3 regions of the Xanthomonas vesicatoria ATCC 35937 genome follow, and region 3 is predicted to be linked to each of the others. Evidence: predicted binding sites of a transcription regulator. Region 3 holds the regulator's gene; each other region holds the start of a gene.
The links. The regulator FliA, encoded in region 3, starts transcription of late flagellar genes. The targets are predictions, from matches to a motif close to TAAAGTTTNNCNNNCNNNGGCCGATAA.

Region 1: the regulator FliA is predicted to act here: its motif matches at 1,450-1,476, upstream of BJD12_RS06885 (methyl-accepting chemotaxis protein).
Region 2: the regulator FliA is predicted to act here: its motif matches at 6,456-6,482, upstream of BJD12_RS14745 (GGDEF domain-containing protein).

The regions. Positions count from the first base shown of each region.
Region 1 covers NZ_CP018725.1:1,584,011-1,591,429, reverse strand. The annotation lists gene BJD12_RS06885 (methyl-accepting chemotaxis protein) at 1-1,382, opposite strand, end outside; gene BJD12_RS06880 (membrane-bound PQQ-dependent dehydrogenase, glucose/quinate/shikimate family) at 2,099-4,537, opposite strand; gene otsA (alpha,alpha-trehalose-phosphate synthase (UDP-forming)) at 5,449-6,816, opposite strand; gene BJD12_RS06870 (glycoside hydrolase family 15 protein) at 6,813-7,419, opposite strand, start outside.
Region 2 covers NZ_CP018725.1:3,398,822-3,406,240, forward strand. The annotation lists gene BJD12_RS14725 (phosphoglycerol transferase I) at 1-642, opposite strand, end outside; gene BJD12_RS14735 (ABC1 kinase family protein) at 1,387-3,033, opposite strand; gene BJD12_RS14740 (DUF808 domain-containing protein) at 3,366-4,307, shown strand; gene BJD12_RS14745 (GGDEF domain-containing protein) at 4,795-6,423, opposite strand; gene glgA (glycogen synthase GlgA) at 6,907-7,419, shown strand, end outside.
Region 3 covers NZ_CP018725.1:255,858-263,276, reverse strand. The annotation lists gene flhF (flagellar biosynthesis GTPase FlhF) at 1-507, shown strand, start outside; gene BJD12_RS01075 (MinD/ParA family protein) at 494-1,378, shown strand; gene BJD12_RS01070 (RNA polymerase sigma factor FliA) at 1,375-2,142, shown strand; gene cheY (chemotaxis response regulator CheY) at 2,178-2,570, shown strand; gene BJD12_RS01060 (protein phosphatase CheZ) at 2,570-3,196, shown strand; gene BJD12_RS01055 (chemotaxis protein CheA) at 3,199-4,854, shown strand; gene BJD12_RS23650 (XVIPCD domain-containing protein) at 5,072-5,836, opposite strand; gene BJD12_RS25090 (hypothetical protein) at 5,951-6,073, opposite strand; gene BJD12_RS01045 (hypothetical protein) at 6,079-6,780, opposite strand; partial or broken gene BJD12_RS24020 (IS3 family transposase) at 6,961-7,419, opposite strand, start outside.

The DNA.
Region 1 (7,419 bases), 1.3 Mb from region 3:
TTGGTCTGGAACGCGATGCCGTCGATGACGCCGATGATCTCACCGATCTTGCGTGAGGCAGTGCTGATCTGGCCCATGGTGGCGACCACATCGTCCATCACCTGGCCGCCGCTCTGTGCCACTTCGCCGGTACCTACCACCAGTCGGTTGGCCTGCAATGCGCTGTCGGCGTTCTGCTTCACGGTGGAGGTGAGTTCTTCCATCGAGCTTGCGGTTTCTTCCAGATTCGCCGCCTGCTGCTCGGTACGTTCGGACAGATCGGTATTGCCGGCGGCAATTTCCACCGCCGCTTGGCGGATGGTGTCCGATGCAGTCTGGATGTCGCCGATGATTTCGGTCAGACGGGTGACGGTCTGGTTGGTGTCGTCGCGCAGACGCGCAAAAATACCGTGCGCGTCTCCCTCCACGCGCTGGGTGAGGTCGCCCTCGGCCAGCGCGCCGATCACGCGCGCCAGGGCCGCAAGGTGGGTCTCCACCGAGTCGTAGATGCGGTTGATGCCTTGCGCCAGCGACAGCAGCACGCCGTCCATGCCATCGAGCTGCATGCGGCGGCTGAAATCGCCCGCCGAGGCGGCGTCGATGATCTGGATCAGCGCCTGCTCGGCGTTGACCTGCGCGGTGACATCCACCCACTGCGCGATGGTGCCCAGCTTGGTGCCGTCGGCGGCAATGATTGGGCTGTACACGAAGTCGATCTGGCGGCCGAAGAACGGCGCACGCACGGCCTTGGACGCATTCAACGCGCGCATGCGGTCGATGGCGGCCTGGCTGTCCGGATAGATGTCGCCGATGCTGCCGCCGACGAACCCTTCGGCATGGAAGCTGGGGCGGAAGCTCTGCACATCCGGCTCGATCAGCTTGAGCATCGCCAGCAGTTTGCGGTTGGCGAACAAGACCTGGCCGTCGTCGTCGGCGATGCGGATCATGGTGTCCAGATCGTCGAGCGCCTTGATGACGAACTGCCCATGGCGCAGGCCTTGTTCCATCACGTCGATCCGGATGGCCAGCTTGTCCTGGGTTGCCTGCAACGTCTGCAGCAGCGGTGCGAGCTCACCGGATGCGGCACGCAGGTTCAGTCGCTGAAAGCGGCCTTCTCCCAACGCAGCGACCGCGTTCACTGCTTGCTGCAAGTGGGCACTGTTGCGACGACGTGCCCACCACCACAGACCAACGCTGGCCGCGCCAAGCACCAGCAGTGCCGGGAACAGCTTCGCAAGCGCGCTGCCAACGCCGCCGGGCACAAGCGTGGCGGCGTAGAACGTCAACAAGGCCAGCAGCCCAAATTGTGTGGTAGCGGGTAGCCATGCGGTCCAGGCGGCACGCGCAACGCTTGCGCCTGCCGGTGGGCGGGAAACAGAAGCGGCATCGTGTGAAGGCAACATAGGCTGAGTCCAACTAGGTGATCTGGAATAGGGGGATCGGTGGATGGCAGAAGTGGGCTGCAATGGGGTATCGGCGGCCGAGCCCGAATCATGATGCTGTGAAGGCACCGTTTGTCGGAATGCCTGACGTGGAGCAGTGGAAGGCCGATGTGCCTGATTTGGAAGCGTTTTCAGTTCCAGTGCGCCTGTTTCCAGCGTGTGCCGAAGCCCGGAAACAAGGGTTTTTTTTTGTAAATTCTGCGTGAATTTTCTAGTCCATAAAGTGCGATTAGTCCTGCGCCCCGATGGGTGGCTGGCGGCTTGCTCTCTAGTTTTTGGCGATAACCGTCCTGCCTGCGGTTGGGGCCCGCAGCCGGGCTTCGCGTTGAAGTTCAAGCAGGCATGAACCAACGCCAGGGCAGGCAATGCATCGACCGCTGGCGTCGCAACAGGAACTTGCAAAACAGTGATCCGAAGGACTTCGAAAGAGACCTCATCCGGCACGTTGGTGCGATGCAAATGGCCGCGCTTGTCAGCCACCGTCGGGCACACCTCCTCGGCGGGCGCAACACAGTGAGATCCAGGCGTGCTGCGGGACCGTGGATGCCAACCGCACGCCACATGCTCCCCCAACCGCGCAACGACAATCCGCCCACTCGGGGCAGGCCGCGCCCATAAAAAAACCGGCCGTCTCGCGACGGCCGGTCTGCAGTGTCACTGCACGAACGGGCTGGCGATTACTTCGCCGGCGCCGCCGAGGCATCGTCCGGCAATGCCCAGGCGATGACGCTGTCGCCAGACTTGGTTTCCATGCGGTCGTGCCCGCCCACGGCAGCCACGATGTATTGCTTGCCGTCAATCGTGTAGCTCATCGGTGCGGCTTGCGGGCCGGCTGGCACCCGGGTCTCCCAGACCTGCTTGCCGGTGCGGGTGTCGAAGCCACGCATGAAGTCGTCCAGGCTCGCGCCGATGAAGGTCACGCCGCCGGCAGTGGCCAGCGAGCCGCTGTTGTTGGGCGTGCCGATCTCGAACTTGGTCTTGGACGGGATGCCCATCGGGCCTTGGTCGTAGCCTGTGCCCAGCGGACGGCGCCACAGCACCTGCTGCGTGCGCAGATCCACGCCGGCGATGTAGCCCCACGGCGGAGCGACGCACGGGGTGTTGAGCGGCGACATCCACGGCTCCTTGCGCGCGCCGTAGGCCAGACCCTTCTGCGCCATGTAGCCGGGCGTCTTGCTCTTGCCATCGAACACCGACACCACGCCCAGCTCATTCATCTTTTCGCGGGTGTAAACCTGCAAGGTGTAGGGCAGGCGGTTGCTGTTCATCACCATGATGCCGCGCTGCAGATCGACCGAGACGCCGCCCCAGTTGATGCCGCCGTGGTTGCCGGTGAAGGCCAGCGAGCCTTGCAGGGTCGGCGGGGTGAACATGCCTTCGTAGCGCAGCTGCTTGAACTGGATACGGCACGCCAGCTGATCGAACGGGGTCATGCCCCAGGCATCGGATTCGATGATGGTCTCCACCTCGCGGCTCGGCGCGCCCACGGTATTGGGCATGCCCGGCGAGACCGGCTGCGTGGCTGCCGTCCAGTCGCCATGATCGGTGCCCTGCGGCACGGCCATTTGCTTGACCGGCATGATCGGTGCGCCGGTGGCGCGGTCCAGCACGAACACCTGACCGGACTTGGTGGCCTGGATCACGGCAGGGCGGGTGCCGCCGCCGGCCACCGGCCAATCGACCAGGTTCGGCTGCGGGCCGATGTCGTAATCCCACAGGTCGTGGTTGACGGTACGGAAGTGCCAACGCTCCTTGCCGGTGGCCGCATCCACGGCCACCAACGAGGCGGTGTATTCCTCATCCTGCGGGGTACGGCCCTTGCCGAAGAAGTCGCCGGACGCATTGCCGGTCGGCAGGTAGACCAGGCCTAGCTCGTCGTCTGCAGCCATCAGCGACCACACGTTCGGAGTAGAGCGGGTATAGGTCTGGCCGGCCGGCGGCTCGGGGGTGATCGTCGGGTTGCCCAGATCCCACGCCCAGCGCAGCTGGCCGGTGAGGGCATCGAAGCCGCGCACCACGCCCGACGGCGCATCGCCTTCCTGGCCGTCACGCACCTGGCCGGTGGGCTGGATCACCACACCGCGCATCACCACCGGCGGCGAGGTCGGGCCGACGAAGCCCGGCTTGGTGTTGCCGGTGCCGGCATTGAGATCGACAAAGCCGTTGTTGCCGAAGCTGGTGCACAGCTTGCCGGTCTGTGCATCCAGCGCACCGAGGCGGCCATCGACCATCGGCCAGAAGATCCGCGTCGGGCAGTCGGCGGTGCCTTCCGGCGCCTGGTGATACGACACGCCACGGCAGGTGGTGGCGGCCACACCGGCCATCGCCTTGGGATTGGTCTTCGGATCGAAGCGCCAGCGCTCCTTGCCATTGGCCGCGTCCACCGCGATTACCTTCTGGGTGGGCGTGCAGATGTAGAGCAGGTCGCCGCCCTTGAGCGGGGTGTTCTGGAAGGCGTAGCCCAGCTTGGAGCCGGCCGGTTTGAGATCGCCGGTATGGAATTCCCAGGCAATCTTCAGGTTCTTCACGTTCTCCGGGGTGATCTGCGCGCCGGGTGTGTAGTGATTGGACAGGTTGGAGCCTGCATACGCAGTCCAGTTGCTGGCGTCGTGATTGGCAGCGACGTTGCCGTCCGGACTGGGTACGTTAGCGCGGCTGAAAGCCGTGGCATTGTCGGCCGCCTGCTTGGAGGCGTCGGCCAGCTCCACGTTGCGCGGTACAAACAGCGGCCACAGGATCAGGGCGGCGCCCAGGATCGGCAACACGCCTGCCACCACGACATAGCCGGCGCCGGACAACGGCTGCATGCGTCGACGCGCCACGCCCCAGAACGGCAGCAGCAGCAAACCGAGCACCGAGATCATGGCCAGACGCGGCACCAGGCCCCAGCCATCCAGACCCACTTCCCACAGCGCCCAGGCGATGGTGGCGGCCAGCGTGGCACCAAACAGCCACAGGCCGGCACGTTTGCCCAGCGCCAGCAATGCGCCTGCCAGGAACAGGCCGATGCCTGCCAACAGGTAGTACCAGGAGCCGCCGACAGCCACCAGGCGGCCGCCTTCATAGGCGAGCACCGCACCGAGTACGGCGATCACCACGGCATAGGCCACCAGCAACCAGCTGCCTAGCCCACGTTTTGAGGATTGATCAGTCATTTTGAAGTGTCAGGAAGGACTCGGGGCCGCAGAGGGCGACAAGTCGTGGAGGGAGAGAGGTCGCGCATTGGCACACGCTGCCGGCGACCTTGAATATGAACGCGCAGCCTCTCCCAGGGTCCTCAGCGCTAATCATGTAAATATTTTAGACCCCTGCGCGCCGCCTGTCCGTGACGGAATAGGAACCACCGTTCCAACCTGCGGTTCGGATTGGGCAAATTTGCGTGGAATTCGAGCAGTGCAGTAATTCGAGCAGTGCAGTAAAAGGCCCCGAGATTTTCATCCGATACGCGGTGATACCTGCAGTGATCCACGCAAGAATCGCTGTCGCTGTCGCTGTCGCTGGTGAATTGCTGTGCCTTTCTGCGTTTCTTTGGCTTCGCCCGTCTGTTGCTTTTGACTCGCTCCGTGGCCTTGAAGCAACCCGCGCACCGCAGTCATGCGTGACTGCGGTGCGCCCTTGTTCTAAGCAAGTGAGTTTGGGCGCCGTGCCGCATGGCGAGGAGCGCAGGGCATCGGGGCGGCCATATCGCAGCGGATTACATCAGGCGACAAAAGTTTTGCTGGCGTTAGCCAAAGCGAAAGTTGCACGCTTCCGTAGCGCACGGAAGCCTCTGCCTTTGCCGTCGCCTCAGCGCTTTGACTTAACGCCGCGCCTGAACTTCCAACATGGCTTACAGGCGAACCTGTCCAAGGTCCCTGGTAGCTGTCCCCTCATCCGCCCTCCGGGCGCCTTCTCCCGAAGGAAAAAGGACATGCATGCAGCGAGCCTGGGTACTTGCTCCAGCAGTAAGAAGGATCTGCAAGCAGCAAGGCTGCGCACTCCTCTGGAAGGAGCAGGAGATGCACCCAGCCTCCCGCAGAGAGCAAAACTAAACGTCTGCGAGTGCCTGCAGATAGCGTTGGCGCCAGTGGTTGATGTTGTTCTTGCGCAGATGGTCCATCATCGCCCGCCACCGTTCGATACGCGTCGCAAGCGGCATGCTTGCTGCCGTTGCAATCGCATCGGCCACACCGTCCAGGTCGTGTGGGTTGACTAGCAGCGCTTCCTTCATTTCGTCCGCCGCACCCGCCAGCAACGACAGCACCAGCACACCGGGATTTTCGGGATCCTGTGCCGCGACGAATTCCTTGGCGACCAGGTTCATGCCATCACGCAACGGCGTCACCAGGCCCACCGATGCAGCCCGATAGAAACCGGTCAAGGTTGCGTGACTGAAGTTTTGGTTGACGTAGCGCAACGGAGTCCAGTCCGGCCCCGCATGCCCACCATTGATATGGCCGGCGATCTGTTCCAGCTGCCCGCGCAATTGCCGGTATTCGGTGACATCGCCGCGCGACACCGGAGCAATCTGAAGATAGGTCAGGCTGCCGGACTGGTCCGGATAGCGTTCCAGATAACGCTCGAACCCCTGGAAGCGTTCCGGCAGGCCTTTGGAATAATCCAGCCGGTCCACACCGATCGCCAGCTGACGTCCGCGCAGACTCTCGCGCAGATCGCGCACGGCCTGCTTGCTGACGGATGCCTTTGCCTGAGTGGCGATCAGATCGGTATCGATGCCGATGGGGAACGACGAAGCAGTAAAACGTCGCCCGCCCGGGCCTTCGACCAGATCGCCCTCCAGAATGCGTCCACCACCGAACAGGCGCACATACGCCTTGAAGCGCTCGGCATCGCGTTGGGTCTGGAAGCCGACCAGATCGTAGGCATAGAAGGTGCTGAACAAACGTGCGTGATCGGGCATCGCCTGCACCAGATCGGCCGAGGGCATCGGCACGTGCAGGAAGAAACCCATCTTGCAGCCAACCCCCAGTTCGCGCAGCATCGCGCCGAGCGGGATCATGTGGTAATCGTGGATCCACAAGGTGTCGCTGTCTTTCAGCAGCGGCGCGAGTTTTTCCGCGAACAGACGGTTGACGCGCAGATAGCCTTCGCGTTTGGCGCGGTCGTAATCGACCAGGTCCAGACGGAAATGCAGCAAGGGCCATAACGTGCGATTGGCAAAGCCGTTGTAGTAGGAATCGATGTCGCGCTTGTTGAGGTCCATGGTGACAAAGGTGATGTCGCCTTCGCGCTGCTCGTGCATGCCACCACTGTCGCCGCGCACGGTCTTGCCGCTCCAGCCGAACCACATGCCGCCACGCTCCTTGAGCGCTGCCAACAACCCGACTGCCAGGCCACCGGCACGGTTCTCACCGGGCACGGCAACACGATTGGATACCACCACCAAACGACTCATGACGCCTCCTGCCAGCTCCGCGACAAGCGCATCGCCGCGATGATCAAACCGACATGCGAATAGGTCTGCGGGAAGTTGCCCCACGCTTCGCCGTCTTCAAACGATAGATCTTCCGACAGCAAGCCGAGGTGATTGCGGCGCGAAAGGATGCGCTCGAACAATTCACGTGCCTCGTCTTTGCGGCCGATCGCCGCTAGTGCGTCGATGTACCAGAACGTGCAGATGGTGAAGCTGGTTTCCGGCTCACCGAAGTCATCCGGCGCGATGTAGCGATACAGCGCATCGCCATGCTTGAGCACGCGACCGACTGCCTCGACGGTGCGGACGAAGCGGCTGTCGCCAGCATCCACGATGCCGATGTCGGCCAACAGCAATAGCGACGCATCCAGGCGATGGCCGCCCAGCGTGTCGGTGAAATGGCCGTGTTCTTCGCTCCAGGCGTCGGCCAGCACGCGATCGCGAATGCTGTCCGCGCGCTGTCGCCAATACACGCTGCGCTCGGGCAACGCCAGGCTGTCGGCGATCTTGGACAGGCGATCGCATGCGGCCCAGCACATTGCTGCAGTGTAGGTGTGCACTTCGGCGCGGCCGCGGAACTCCCAC
Region 2 (7,419 bases), 2.0 Mb from region 3:
CATCGAGGCCACCATGCCGGCGATGGTCCAGCCGCTGCCTTCGGTGGAGGTGAGGTTGCGTACGTCCACCGCTTCGGTGGCCAGCGCGCGCAGGTTGGGGGTCAGGCCGGGGAAGACCGATTCGTCGAAGTAGGTGCGCTCCAGGCTTTCGCCGTAGATCCAGACGATGTTCTTGCGTTTCTGCAGCGGTTGCTGCGGCACTAGGTATTCCGGCACCACGGTGGCGTAATCGACCGGGCGCAACTGGTAGTACAGCCGTTTGCCATCGCGATACAGCGGGCTCACCACAATGCTGATCAATAGCATCGTCAGGAACGAGGCGAACACCACACCGCCGCCGCGCAGGCGCCGGAAACGCCGCACTCGGACCAGGATGAGCGGGCTCAAGGACAGCAACAGCATGCCGATGAACACAGCGATATAGCCTGAGAAATCGCTAACGCCGGCACCATCCATGTCTGCACGCAAGTGGTAGAGCGTGGCCGCATTGATGCCGTCGCCGCTGAGCCGGTCGATCAAGCCCCAGGCGCTGAGCAGCAGCAAAAACAGACAGAGCAGGCCGGCCTTGAGCCACGCCAGACGGGGCGAAGCGACCAACAGCCACAGCAACAGCAACAACGAAACCAACAACATCCAATGCATGCGCAGCGTCCGTGGGGGAATGGTGCGAGCGCGTACCGGACGCCTTGCTCGCCATGTCCTGTGCGTCACCTGCAATGTGACACCCGGATGACGAACTATGCCGCGCTGAAGCTGACTGAAATGTTTGTTGCGTTGGGGTATGGGCTTGATGCGTGTTCGATGCGGGTGTGTCCGCGCGCATGCGGTGTTGCTTGGGATCGCTGCGGGGGGGGGGCGTGCGTGGTGATCCAGGCCATTGGCAGTGAGCGCTGGCAGGGCGAGGTGCAATGCGCTGTGCATAATATTTCTGCCGTGCGTGGGCATGGCCGGCGGCCGATGATCGAGATCGCGTGCTGTGTCGGGTTCGGTTTTTACCAGTCGGCGCGATGGGTTGCATCGCTAGCGAAGTGCGTGCGGCTGTACGCGCCTCTGAGGGTGTGTGGCAGTTGTGTCATGCGGTCGATGCATTGCTGAGCGGCTTCGCCCCGTACCCTCACCCCAACCCCTCTCCCGTGGGGAGAGGGGCTTCCGTGTTCGAGGTCTTCGTTGCTGCGTTCACGACACCCATGAGGGCATGCGTCCGTTGGTGTCGATCATGCGGACTGGACCTACTCAGCCGACGTAATCGCCAACATTCAGTCACCAACATCCATCTCCAGCCACCGAGATCGCCTAGCAGCGTTCGTCCATGTGCGTCCGTCCTGGCTCGTCTGCACTCAATCAGTGCGGCTAACGTCTGCCAGTAGCTAGCATCGCCGCCGCAAGCTAGCGGTGCCCGCGCTCTTCGCGTGCACGCACGCGGCGGTCGAACAGCAGCGCACTAAGCACGATGCCCAGACCCAAAAAGACGCCGAGCAGGAACAACACCATCGCGATTGCCGGGTAGCCCCACAGTTTCAGGCCGGTTTCGATGCGCATCATCTGTGCCGAGGCCATGATCAGCGCAGCGGTGACGATACCGGCCGCAACCCGGTTGGCGATCTTCTGCAGGCTTTCCATCAGATGCGATTCTTCCAGCCCGGTGACGCGCATCTGCAGGCGGTTCTCTGCGGCCAACGACAGGATCTCGGACATGCGGCGCGGGCCTTCGCGCACTAGATGCTGCAGTTCCATCGCTTCGCTGGCCAGATTGGCAGCAGACAGCGACTTTTTCAGTCGCGCGCGCATGACATGCTGCAGGTGACGTTCAACGATGCGCCGCGTATCCAGGCTGGGCGACAACGCGCGGGAGACGCCTTCCAGATTCAGCAGGGTCTTGCCGAGCAGGCTCAGTTCCGGCGGCGTGCGCAACCCATTGGCGGTGGCGATGCGCACCAGATCCAGCACCACGCGGCCTTCAGAGGTGGTGTCGTGCGCCGCGTAGCGCGCGATCATCTGCCCGGTTTCGCGCTGGTATCGGTCTTCGTCGTAATCCTCCAGCCGCGTACTGAGCGCGATGGTCTCTTCGGCCACTTCTTCGCCACGCCCGTCGACGGCGGCAAACAATAACTTCAGCAACCGCTCGCGCAGCCGCGGTGGCACATGCGCCACCATGCCCAGGTCGAAGATCGCCAGCCGCCCGTCCTGCAGCACACGCAAGTTGCCCGGATGCGGGTCGGCATGGATTTCGCCATGCACGAACATTTGATCCAGATAGCCCTTGACCAGCTCCGCAGCCAGGTTATCCATCGGCTGCTCGGTGCGACGCAGGCCGGAGATCTTATCCACGCGCACGCCTTCGGCCAGCTGCATGGTTAGCACCTTGCGGCTGCTCAGATCCCAGATCGGTTGCGGCACCCACAGCAACGGAAACGGCTTGAGGTGCTTGCCAAAGCGCACCAGCGTTTCGGCTTCGTCTTCGTAATTGAGTTCGGCGCGCAGGGTCTTGCCGAACTCGCCCAACCAGTCCGCAAAACGCACGCGACGACCGATGCCGGTGAGCCGGTCGGCGGCGGTGGCAAAGCTCCTGAGCACGTCCAGATCCGACCGTACCTGCGCGGCGACTTCGGGCTTTTGCACCTTGATCGCTACCGGCGTGCCGTCGCGCAATGCGGCGCGGTGCACCTGCGCCAGCGAGGCGCACCCCAGCGGCACCGGGTCGAAGAACGAGAAGGCCTTGTTGACCGATACGCCGAGTTCTTCCTCGATGATCTGGCGGATGCGCTCCACCGGCACCGAGCTGGTGTTCTCCTGCATGCGCTCCAGCGCGGTGGCGAACTCCGGCGGCACGATGTCCGGGCGCGTGGACAACATCTGACCCAATTTGACGAAGGTGGGGCCAAGCGATTCCAGGTCGGAGACAAACTGGTCCGGTGTGCCTTCGGCAGGTACCTCGTACTCGTTGATGGCGGCCGGATCCAGATTCATGCCGGCAAATACACCCGACCCGCGATACCGCAGCAGCAGGCGCAGGATCTGCGTGCGCCGGCTCATGCCACCCACCACGGCGTGGTCGGCCGCGTGCGCGGCAGTGGCCGGGGTGCGGTGCGGGTCATTCGGACTCAAGGCCTTCTCCGGGGCGTCATGCGAGCGATGAGTGTGGCCAGCGCCGGGTCGTCAGCCGGTGAACCCGGGCGCGCGGTTCCAGTGTTGCGAGCGCTGCCGGTGCCAATGCTGGCGCATGTCCGGCCAGGGGCGGCAATGGCGGCAATCGCCCGGCAACAGCGCCCAACGACCGCGCATTGGCGGGGCCATCACCCCATCCGGGCGCGGGATCGGCGAGAATTCACATTCACCCCCGCACGACCACCACGAAGGACCTCCGCATGGCCGGTGCCAGCCTGTTCACCCTGCTCGACGACATCGCCACCCTGCTGGACGACGTTTCCATCCTGACCAAGGTTGCGGCCAAGAAGACCGCTGGCGTGCTGGGCGACGATCTGGCGCTCAACGCACAGCAGGTGACCGGCGTCAGTGCCGACCGCGAATTGCCGGTGGTGTGGGCGGTGGCGAAGGGGTCGTTGGTCAACAAGGTGATCCTGGTGCCGGCGGCGTTGGCGATCAGCGCGCTGGAAGCCTGGTTGCGCGGACGCGGCTACAACGTGCCTTTGGTGATGCCGCTGATGATGATCGGCGGCGCCTACCTGTGCTTCGAAGGCGTGGAGAAGCTGGCGCACAAGTTCCTGCACGACGAAGAGGAAGACGCACAGCGGCATGCCGAGCGCACCCGTGCGCTGGCTGACGAACAGGTCGATGTGGTGGCGCTGGAGAAAGACAAGGTCAAGGGCGCGATCCGCACCGACTTCATCCTGTCCGCGGAGATCATCGTGCTGTCGCTGGGCGTGGTGGCGGGCGCATCGTTCGGGCAGCAGGTGGCAGTGCTGGTGGCAATCGCCCTGGCGATGACCGTGGGGGTCTACGGCGTGGTTGCAGCGATTGTGAAACTCGACGATCTGGGCCTGTACCTGACCCGCAAGGGCGCCTCGCTGGCAGCGCTCGGCCGCGGCATTCTGGTCGCTGCGCCGTGGCTAATGAAGTTTCTGTCGGTGGCCGGCACGCTGGCGATGTTCCTGGTCGGCGGCGGCATCCTGGTCCACAACATTCCTGTGCTGCATCACCTTGTCATGGATCTGGCCAAGTCGGCTGCCGGCATGGGCTGGCTGGTCGAAGCCCTGGGCAACATGCTGGTCGGGGTGGTCGCCGGCGCGGTGGTGCTGGCAGTGGTCACCGGGTTTCAGAAGCTGCGCGGCAACAAGGCCGCGCACTGAGGGCTGGCTGCATTGCCGATAAGGCGGTGGCACCTGCGATGCTGGTGTCCGACCCTGCGGTGACGATGGGGCCGAAGAGGTGAGTTGGCTCAGTTCGCGGCGCGGTGGTGATCCTGATCGCCACGTTTCATTCCCGACGGTGACAGTTTGGCTTCGTCCGTGGTGCGTAGGCGCGTAAGCAGTGCGCTATGCATTCCTCCCTGGGGCAAGACGTGCTGCGGGCTGGCATCTGCAGGCGGTAGCGACATGCAGCCGGGATCAACCAACCTGGTTGCGGTGGTCTGTCGCATTCGATCAAGGCTGACCCTTGGCGGCGGTAGCGCTGTGTGGTCTGGCCCAGCTGATACGTCCAGCGCACACAGGTCACCGGCTGTCGCTCACGTCACTCAGGGCTTGGCCCGATCCCGTGAGCGATGGCTCGACCGGGCCTGCAACCTGCGCGTCCTCCCAACTGCCCGCGCTGTCGAGGGATCGCCAGCGCTTGTGACTAATCGGCGCTGATCACCCGATTCTTGCCCGCGGCCTTGGCGTCGTACATGGCGCGGTCGGCGCGGCGGACCAGCTCGTCCTGGGTCTCGTCGGTGTGGCGTAGCGCCACGCCGGCGCTGAAGCTGATGAAGATCCGCACGTCCTCGTGCAGCAAGGAGCGCTGCGCCAGGGCGCGCTGCAGGCGGATGACCGCCGCGCTGGCTTCGAAGATGGTCGAGTCTGGCAGCAGCAATACGAATTCTTCGCCGCCGAAGCGGGCAATGGCGTCGGTCGTGCGCAGGACCGCCTTGGCGACCTCGACGGTATGGCGCAGCGCGGCGTCGCCACCGGCGTGGCCGTGGGCCTCGTTAAGGCGGCGGAAGTCGTCCAGGTCCAGCATCGCCACGCACAGCGGCTGGCCGCCGCGCTGGGTGCGTACCGCTTCGCGCTGGAACAGTTCTTCGAAGCCGCGCCGGTTGAGCGCGCCAGTAAGCTGGTCTTCGCGGACCAGCCCGGCCACCGCGTTGAGCTCCTGTTCGAGCGAGGCGATGCGTTGTTCGGCGTCTTCGACCTGGCGGCGTGCCGACAGCAGCTCGTCGCGTGCTGCCAGCGCCTGCGCCTGGACCCCAGCGGTGTCCTGCAGCACCTCCTGCAGCAGGCGATTGAGATCGGGAATGCTGCGAGCGTCGCCGATCGCCTGCGAATAGCCGGCAACGCGGTCGTGGTACTCGCCGGTACTGGTGGCCATGCCGTCGAGCCGGTCGACGAAGGACACCATCATCTCGCGCATGGCGGTCTTGGAATCGGCGATGCCCTGCTTGAGCAGGCCCTGCTTGTAGATCACCTCGCGTAGGGTGCCGCGTGCCTGCTCGATCGATTCCACGTCCAACGGCCCGGCCAACAGCTGCCGCACGACCGAGATCTGGCCCTGCAACCAGCTGCGATCGTCGAGGAGTTCGCCGACGTTCTCCAATAATAGGTCGAACAAGCCGAGCAGCAGATTTTGCTGTTCGCTGGCATCCTCGGCACGCAGACCGATCTGGTGGCTCAGCTCGCGCAGCCGCTGCTCCAGCGTGATCAGCTCATGCCCCGGCCGCCAATGGCGCAGTGCCGATGCCAGGGTCTGGGCTTCTTCGGCCAGCTCGGGGCTGCGTTGCAGCAGGGTGGCCAGGGCATTGCCCAGCGCATGCCGCAACAGGTCGCGCAGCTGTTCGGCTTCGGTGCGGCCTTCGGCGATCGAGTCGCCGATATCGATGGTGCGGATGTATTTGTCGATCAGCTGGCGCAGCGTGCGGCCGTAGCCTGGCCAGTCGCCGGCGGCATAGGCCGCGCTCAGGCGCACGCCCATGTCGCCGAGCTCGCCATGCAGGCTGGCGATGCCTTCGGCGAACGCCAGCAACAGCGCTTCGGGATGCGCAGCGTGCGAGAACAGGCGCATCAGCAGCGCCGTGGCTGCCGCCGGGTCGTGCGCGCCGGACTTGGCCTTGGCGGGAACCAGCTGATGGGCCGCCAGGCCCTGCACGGCATGCGCGCTGTCGCGCACGCTTGGCAGCGCGGCGGCGGGGCGTGCGGTGTCCGTGCCGCCCCAGGGCAGCAGACGGCGCAGCCCGCCACGCGGGCGGCTTGGAAGTTCAGGCTGGTCGGCCATGCCAGGTCTCGAAAGGTCTACGTGCTTGCTGGTTATCGGCGCGCCCACAAGTGGCTTGAGCAGGCCGGACCGTAGGCTACCGTTCCAAGGCACGCATCCAATCCCCAGCCACGTGACGGCAGAGGACACGCGCGCATGCATGAACGCGTTAGGCGGATGACGACGAACGCAGCTGCACTCTCCCACATTCGGTGCATCTCAATGCCCACGCACCGACGCGGGGATGTCATCGCACTGCAACGCCTCGCTTATGCCTGCGGACATGCGCAACCATGTGTAAAGGAATGTGGGCTGTCGCAGAAAAGTCAGCACATGTTCACGCATATTTTATTTGTACGGGGTGTAGATTCATCACCAAGGACGACGTGGAGTACGCGCGTTGGCCCCGCTCCTCATTCGTAGCATGTCGTCTGGCTATATCGGCAGACGATGGTTTTCGCTTCGCCGTTTTCCGTCTCCACCCACTTTACGACGGACGTTTAGATGGTTGCCACGATGCCGTTTCATGCCACCACTGCGCGCCTAGAGCGCAGCACGATGCTCCCCACGCTGAAGAAGAGTGGGAGGCCGCGTGATGCGCGAGGGCGGTTCATTCGCCACCACGAGCGGCTGCCGGTATCGCTGGCAGATACGCGCGGTGCGTTGTTCGTGGTGTCGGAGATGGCGGACTTCATCAAGGCCGGTGGTCTGGGCGATGTGGCAGCGGCACTGCCGCGCGCGCTGCGCCATCGCTACGACGTGCGTGTGTTGATCCCGGGCTATCGCGCCGTCCTCGAGCGCGCCGGCAAAGTGGAGATCGTCGGTCGCGTGCTGGCGCATGCCGCGATGCCGGCCTGCGACATCGGCCGTATCGTGCAGTCCGATGGCCTGCCGATCTACATCCTGCTGTCCAAGGAACTGTTCGAACGCGATGGCTCGCCGTATGTGAGCACCAGCGGCTCGGAGTTCGAGGACAACGCGATCCGCTTCGCCACCTTGTCGCATGCCGCCGCGCAG
Region 3 (7,419 bases):
CGCGTCGGCGGCCGCGAGCAGCTGCACAGCTATGGCCGCCAGCTCGGTATCGCCGTGCACGAGGCCGACAGTGCCGAAAGCCTGCTCGAACTGCTGGACCGCCTGCGCGACTACAAGCTGGTGCTGATCGACACCGCCGGCATGGGCCAGCGCGATCGCGCCCTGGCTGCCCAGCTGAACTGGCTGCGCGCCGCCCAGCAGGTCACCTCGCTGCTGGTGCTGCCCGCCAACTCCCATTTCGCCGATCTCGACGAGGTCGTGCGCCGCTTCGCCCACGCCAAACCCCAAGGCGTGGTGCTGACCAAACTCGACGAGACCGGCCGCTTCGGCAGCGCCTTGTCGGTGGTGGTCGACCACCAACTGCCCATCACCTGGGTGACTGACGGACAGCGGGTCCCCGACGACCTGCACCGCGCCAATGCCGCCAGTCTCGTTCTTCGTCTTGAAGATTTACGGCGCGCTGCCGATAAGCCCTGTACTCCGGAGCACAACCATGCAGTCGCGTGAATACGCAAAGCTGACCAACGCCTTCCCCCTGTCGGCGACCCGTCCCGAGCCTTTGGGCCCGGTGCGCACCATTGCCGTGACCGGTGGCAAGGGCGGCGTGGGCAAGACCAACATCTCCGCCAACCTGGCCGTGGCGCTTGCCGACATGGGCAAACGCACGCTGCTGCTGGACGCCGACCTTGGTCTGGCCAACCTGGATGTGGTCCTGGGCCTGTCGCCCAAGTACACCCTGGCCGACCTGATCGCCGGCCGCTGCACGCTCGATGAAGTCATCATCGAAGGTCCCGGCGGCGTGCTGGTAGTGCCGGCCGCGTCCGGTCGCCGTCACATGGCCGAATTGGCCCCAGCCCAGCACATCGGCCTGGTCAATGTGTTCTCCGAACTGGAACGCGACCTGGACGTGATGGTCATCGACACCGCCGCCGGCATCACCGACAGCGTGCTGACCTTCTGCCAGGCCGCGCAGGACACGGTGGTGGTGGTCTGCGACGAGCCGGCCTCGATCACCGACGCCTACGCGCTGATCAAGGTGCTCTCCCGCGAACGCGGCGTGGACCGCCTGCAGATCATCGCCAACATGGTGCGCGACCCCAACGAAGGCCGCCTGCTGTACGACAAGCTCTCGCGCGTCTGCGAAAAGTTCCTCGGCGATGTGTCGCTGAACTACCTCGGCCACGTGCCGCAGGACGACTGGTTGCGCCTGTCGGTGCAGCGTCAGCAACCCGTCATCAAGGCCTACCCGTCAAGCCCATCGGCGCAGGCCATTGCAGAAATCGCACGCCGTACCTCGCGCTGGCAGGCCCCCACCGTGCCGCGCGGCAACGTCGAGTTCTTTGTCGAACGCATCATTCAACGGGGAGTGGCCGCATGAGCACTGCTACCGCAACCACGGCCAGCGCGCAGTACCGCGCCGTGCAGCGCAACAACGCCAACGACGTGGTGACCCAGCACGCCGACCTGGTCCGCCGCATCGCCCACCATCTGGCGGCGCGTCTGCCGGCCAGCGTGGAAGTGGACGACCTGATCCAGGCCGGCATGATCGGCCTGATCGAAGCCTCGCGCAGTTACGACTCCGACCAGGGCGCCTCGTTCGAAACCTATGCCTCGATCCGTATCCGCGGCTCGATGATCGACGAGATCCGCCGTGGCGACTGGGTACCGCGCTCGGTGCACCGCCGTGCCCGCGACGCTGCCGCCGCAGTACGCAAGATCGAGCAGAACACCGGCCGCGCCGCCGCCGCCACCGAAGTGGCCGCAGCCATGGAAATGCCGCTGCCCGATTACCTGCGGCTGATGGAAGACGCCGCACGCGGCCAGGTGCTGAGCCTGGAATCGCGCATCGAAGATCACGGCGAGCTGGATACCACCGCCAAAGGTGGCCCCAACCCGCAGCAGATGATGGAGCGTGGCGAATTCGGCCGCGAGCTGGGCAAGGCCATCGGCCAGCTGCCCGAGCGCGAGCAGCTGGTGCTGTCGCTGTACTACGAACAGGAATTGAACCTGAAGGAAATCGGCGCCGTGCTGGGTGTCAGCGAGTCGCGCGTCTGCCAGATCCATGGCCAGGCCGTGGTGCGTTTGCGCGGCCGCCTCAAAGTCTTCGAACTGGCTGATGCCGGTGTCGAAATCGACGACTAATTTTTTCGCGTAATTTTTAGCGTTAGGAGCTTGATGTGAATAAGAACATGCGGATCCTGATCGTGGACGACTTCTCGACGATGCGACGTATCGTCAAGAATCTGTTGGCGGATCTCGGCTTCACCAATACCGCAGAGGCCGAAGACGGCAACAGCGCGCTGGCCGCGTTGCGTGCGGGCCCGTTCGATTTCGTGGTGACGGACTGGAACATGCCCGGCATGACCGGCATCGACCTGCTGCGCAACATCCGCGCCGACGCCAAGCTCAAGCACCTGCCGGTGATGATGGTGACCGCCGAAGCCAAGCGCGAGCAGATCATCGAAGCGGCGCAGTGTGGCGTGAACGGCTACATCATCAAGCCGTTCACCGCGCAGACGCTGGAAGAAAAGCTGGGCAAGGTGTTCGAACGTCTGGCGGCGACCGCCTGATGGACGCCACCATCGATACCAATGCAGAACGCGCCGCGCTGATCGACCGCCTGCAGGGCGCGCTCGATGCGTTGGAAAGCGGCGACGAAATTGCCTGGCGCCGTGAGGTGGATCATCTCGCCGCCTTGCGCACCCGTCCGATGATGCAGGGCCTGAGCCGGCTCGCGCGCGAACTGGGCCAGGCGCTGGGCGAGTTGCCCACCGTGCCTGAGGAAGCCGGCGAACTGGACGATGCCTGCTCGCGCCTGGATCACGTGGTGGAAATGACCGAAAAGGCCAGCCATCGCACGCTGGATCTGGTCGAAGAGTGCCGCGTGCTGGCCAACCAGCTGCGCGAAGGCGGCCTCAATCAGGACCAGGGCGCGCTGATGGACAAGATGCGCCACAACCTGACCGAGCTGTCGCTGGCGCAGAGCTACCAGGATCTCAGCGGGCAGATCATCCGGCGTGTGGCCGGGATCGTGCGCCGCGTGCATGAAGGCTTCGGTGCGCTGGGCCTGCCGCCCAAGAGCAGCGAGCCGAAGAAAGACGACGGCGGTCTTGCCGGTCCTGCAGTCAAGGGCCTGGACCGTCATGCGGTGTCGCAGGACGACGCCGACGATTTGCTGTCCGGATTGGGGTTGTAACCATGAGTGCTGTTCCAGACGATATTGCTGCCGATTTCATCGTCGAGGCCCAGGAAATCCTGGATCGCCTCGGCGAACAGCTGGTGTCGCTGGAACAGGCGCCAGACGAAGCCGACCAGCTCAACGCGGTGTTCCGCGGCTTCCACACGCTCAAGGGCGGCGCCGGCTTTCTGGCGATCAAACCCATGGTGGAACTGTGCCACGCCGCTGAAGAAACCCTCGGCATGGCACGCTCGGGCCAGGCGGTGCTGCAGGCGCATCATTTCGATGCCGCGCAGCAATCGCTGGACTATCTGCAGGCCATGCTGGATGCGATGGGTTCGGGCGAACCCGTGCCGCATGCACCGGCGTCGCTGATCGCGCAGTTCGACGCCAAGAGCGGCCCGCCAGCGGTCAAGGCCGCGCCCAAGGCAGCCGCTGCTGCGCCAGTGCACGACGACGGCCATGCTGCGCCGGCACCGGGCGCCAAGGCCGCACCGAAAGGTGCCGCCAAAGGCGGTGCCGAAGCCGAGCAGACCGTGCGCGTGGACACCAAGCGCCTGGACGCCATCGTCAACCTGATCGGCGAACTGGTGCTCTCGCGCAATCGTCTGAAGACCTTGCGTACCCGTCTGCGCGATGAAGAACTCGACCGCGCGGTCAGCACGCTGGACATCGCCACCGCCCGCCTGCAGACCGCAGTCATGCGCACCCGCATGCAGCCGGTGAGCAAGGTGTTCGCGCGCTTCCCCAAGGTGGCCCGCGACGTTGCGCGCACGCTGTCCAAGGAAGTGGAGCTGGAACTGATCGGTGCCGAAACCGAGCTCGATCGTAATCTGGTCGAAGCCCTGGCCGACCCGCTGGTGCACCTGGTGCGCAACGCCATCGACCATGGCATCGAATCGCCGGCCCTGCGCGAAGCCACCGGCAAACCGCGTAGTGGCCACGTGCGCCTGTCCGCGCAGCAGGAAGGCGACTACGTCAGCATCGAAATCCAGGACGATGGCGCCGGCATCGACCCGGAGCGGCTGCGCGAAATCGCGCGCGGCAAGGGCCTGATCGACGCCGAAGCGGCGGCACGTCTGAGCACCGACGAATGTCTGCATCTGATCTTCATGCCGGGCTTCTCGACCAAGGCCGAGGTCACCGATATCTCTGGCCGCGGCGTTGGCATGGACGTGGTGCAGTCACGCATCCGCGAGTTGAGCGGGCAGATCCAGATCCAGTCCGAACTGGGCCGTGGCAGCCGCTTCATGATCCGCGTGCCGCTGACCCTGGCGATCCTGCCTACGCTATTGGTGCAGGCCGGCGAAGCGGTCTACGCCTTGCCGCTGGCCCGCGTGGTGGAAGTGCTGCACGCCCCGCAGACCTCGCTGGGCTGGTTCGACGGCCGCGCCGTACTGGACCGCCGCTCGCACACCCTGCCCCTGATCGACCTGCGCCGCTGGCTGGGCGTACCCGCCGAACAACCGCCGCTACTGACCGTGGTGCTGCTGCAGGCCGGCGAAACCCGCTTCGGCCTGGTGGTGGACCAGGTCCGCGGCCGCGAGGAAGTGGTGATCAAGCCCCTGCCCCGCGCATTACGCGGCCTGCCCGGCTACGCCGGCGCCACCCTGATCGGCGATGGCCGCATGGCACTGATCCTGGATGTGGATGGATTGCGCTCCAGCGATCATTGATTCTCGGGAATCGGGAATCGGGAATCGGGAATCGGGAATCGTCAAGACGATCCTGGTTGCCTGATCTAACGACAACGGCCGCGTACTGCGGCCGTTGTCGTTTCACTACCAACATCGCTGCCGATCTATGTCGCTACGCGCGCAGGCATGGGCGCGATGGCTTGGCGAAGGTCAGGCTGCCGTGGAAGTGAACCTGGAACCGTTATTTCACTAGCCCTCACACCATCCGGTGTTGAGGCGCAATCGACTGCTCTCGCTGTTGATCCTGCTGCTGGGATTGCTGTTGGCGCTGAGTTTCGCCCAAGGCCTGTAATTGCGCAAAGGATTGCTCGACGGGCTGCGCAATCGCATCACTCGTCTTCATATGCGCCATCTTGTGGGCGGGGTCGTTCAACGCGCCTTCCACAACGAAAACGTTCTCACCCTGTCGCACGGACTTGGTGTTCTCGCTCAGCACAACATGATCGATTCGCGACAGCCCGTTCTCTTTGGCTAAATACGCGCTGCTTGCTGCCAGCCGTGCGCTGTTGTCGTCGTACTCGCGGCCGAGACCTTGCTCAAGGCGGCGAACGGCTTCTTCTGCTTGATGATGCAGCGGATCTGTTGGCAGCACTCTCGCGAGCTGTGTTACTTCCTGTAATGGAGATACCTGCTCACCGGGCGGCTGCGCCTCACCAATCACCTTTTGCCAAAGTTCCTGTTTGGGCTTCGGATTGTTGTGCTCCTTATTCAACTCACTTTTAGGCACAGGAGCAGGAATGCTCTTGATATCATCTACGTTTTCTACGGGTCTGATATCCCCCTCAAAGCCTTTATCAACTCCATCTTTTGTCTTCCGGTGCAGTCCGGCGTGATTGAGCGCATCCCATGTGAAGTCGATACAACTGTTTTTAGCACCGTGATATTCCATATTGAACCCGTGCTTAGCAGGGGCCGCGCCGAAGGCCTCCAGCTTTTCATACTGCGCCTTATCGATCTCCATCGTGCGTGAGTAATATGGTTTTTGGTAGGTATCGACGTCATTGAACGAAACTTTTCCTGGCCCGCTAGCCTCGCCATGCTTGATGGGCGAGAACCCATAACTTTTGACAGTCGTTCAGTCGTCAATCGAGTAGTACATATGGCCACCGAAGGATGTGCCTCCGGCCATCAACGGCGTACCTGCGGCAGCGACGTAGACAGTGACTGCATAGCGCTTTTCATGATCATCCATGCTCATTCCCCTCACTTTCCCTTGTAGGTGTAAGCGACAAGAAGTTGAGCATTAGCCGCAACCAGCGCCTCGGCGTTCTGATCAAAGCGCAGTTTGAGCCGATAACGGCCTGGCTGGACAGCATTGCTATAGCCGAACGCCAACTCCCTGGACGCGGTCTGTTCAGTAGACAAACCGGCGTCTTGCAGCGTCGTACCGTCAGCATCAAAAGCGAACAGACCAGGAGCCATACCATCAGCTGACAAGGGAATGGACGCCTGCTGACCTACTCCCACACGCTGACTACGCTGCAATTCCACGGAGACCGGACCGAATGGTTCAATACGCTCCAAGTGGAGCTCGGCCGAAACACCAGCGCTAATCAGCCTGTCAGCACTTTGGGAGACGGCAGTTGGATCGACACCGGTGATCCGCACACCGATGAAAACGGGAGGAGTCGCGTCGTCGGGCAGTGCGGGCACATCGAATTCCAGCTCTGTAGGCCCACGATCATGTGGGGTCAAACTCCGTACCAACGGGACGACCGTTCTCATCTCTATCTGCTCCTTTGCGATAGGCACGTTTGCAGGCGGCGGTTGCAGGCTGCAGCCAGCGATCAGGCAGGTAATCAATGCCGTGAGTGCAAAGCGCATTGGATCGTTTGCAAGGCGCACGGCCTTTCTCCAATAAGTGTTGGTGCTACAGGGGGAATTTTGACAGTTTTTCAATGTCATCGTGTCATGCACGCCTCTCAAGTACCCCCAATGCCCTATGCACGCATTGCTTTATGAGGCCTGACAACTGACCCACCCCCGATAGCAGGGCCATCAGTCGATAGAGATTTCGACCTCTTTCGGCGCCAGGGAATTCGCTTGGGACCCGTGTTCTCGGGCGAATTCCGCAGGGGTTTTCTATGCCAGTGCACTGTGGGGGCGCTCCTCGTTATAGAAGCGCCGCCACGCTTCGATTTTGCTCCGTGCATCGGCTAGGGACAAGAACCAATGCTCGTTCAGACACTCCTGTCGCAGCCGGCCGTTGAAGCTTTCCACCATCGCGTTGTCCGTCGGCGTGCCACGTCGGGAAAAGTCCAGCTCTACGCCGTTCTCATAGGCCCAGCGGTCCATCACCTTGCCGGCAAACTCACTGCCGTTATCCACTTTGATCGCTTCCGGCTTGCCTCGTTGAGCGACCAGCCGCGCCACTGCGTCGGCGACATCGTCAGCGCCCAAGGACTGATTTACGACGATATCCAGGCACTCATGCGTGAAGTGGTCCAGCACCGGCAGCAGCCGGAAGCGACGTCCATCGAACAGCGTGTCACTGACGAAGTCCATGCCCCACAGCGTGTTCGGCGCCGCGGCCACCTTGATCGG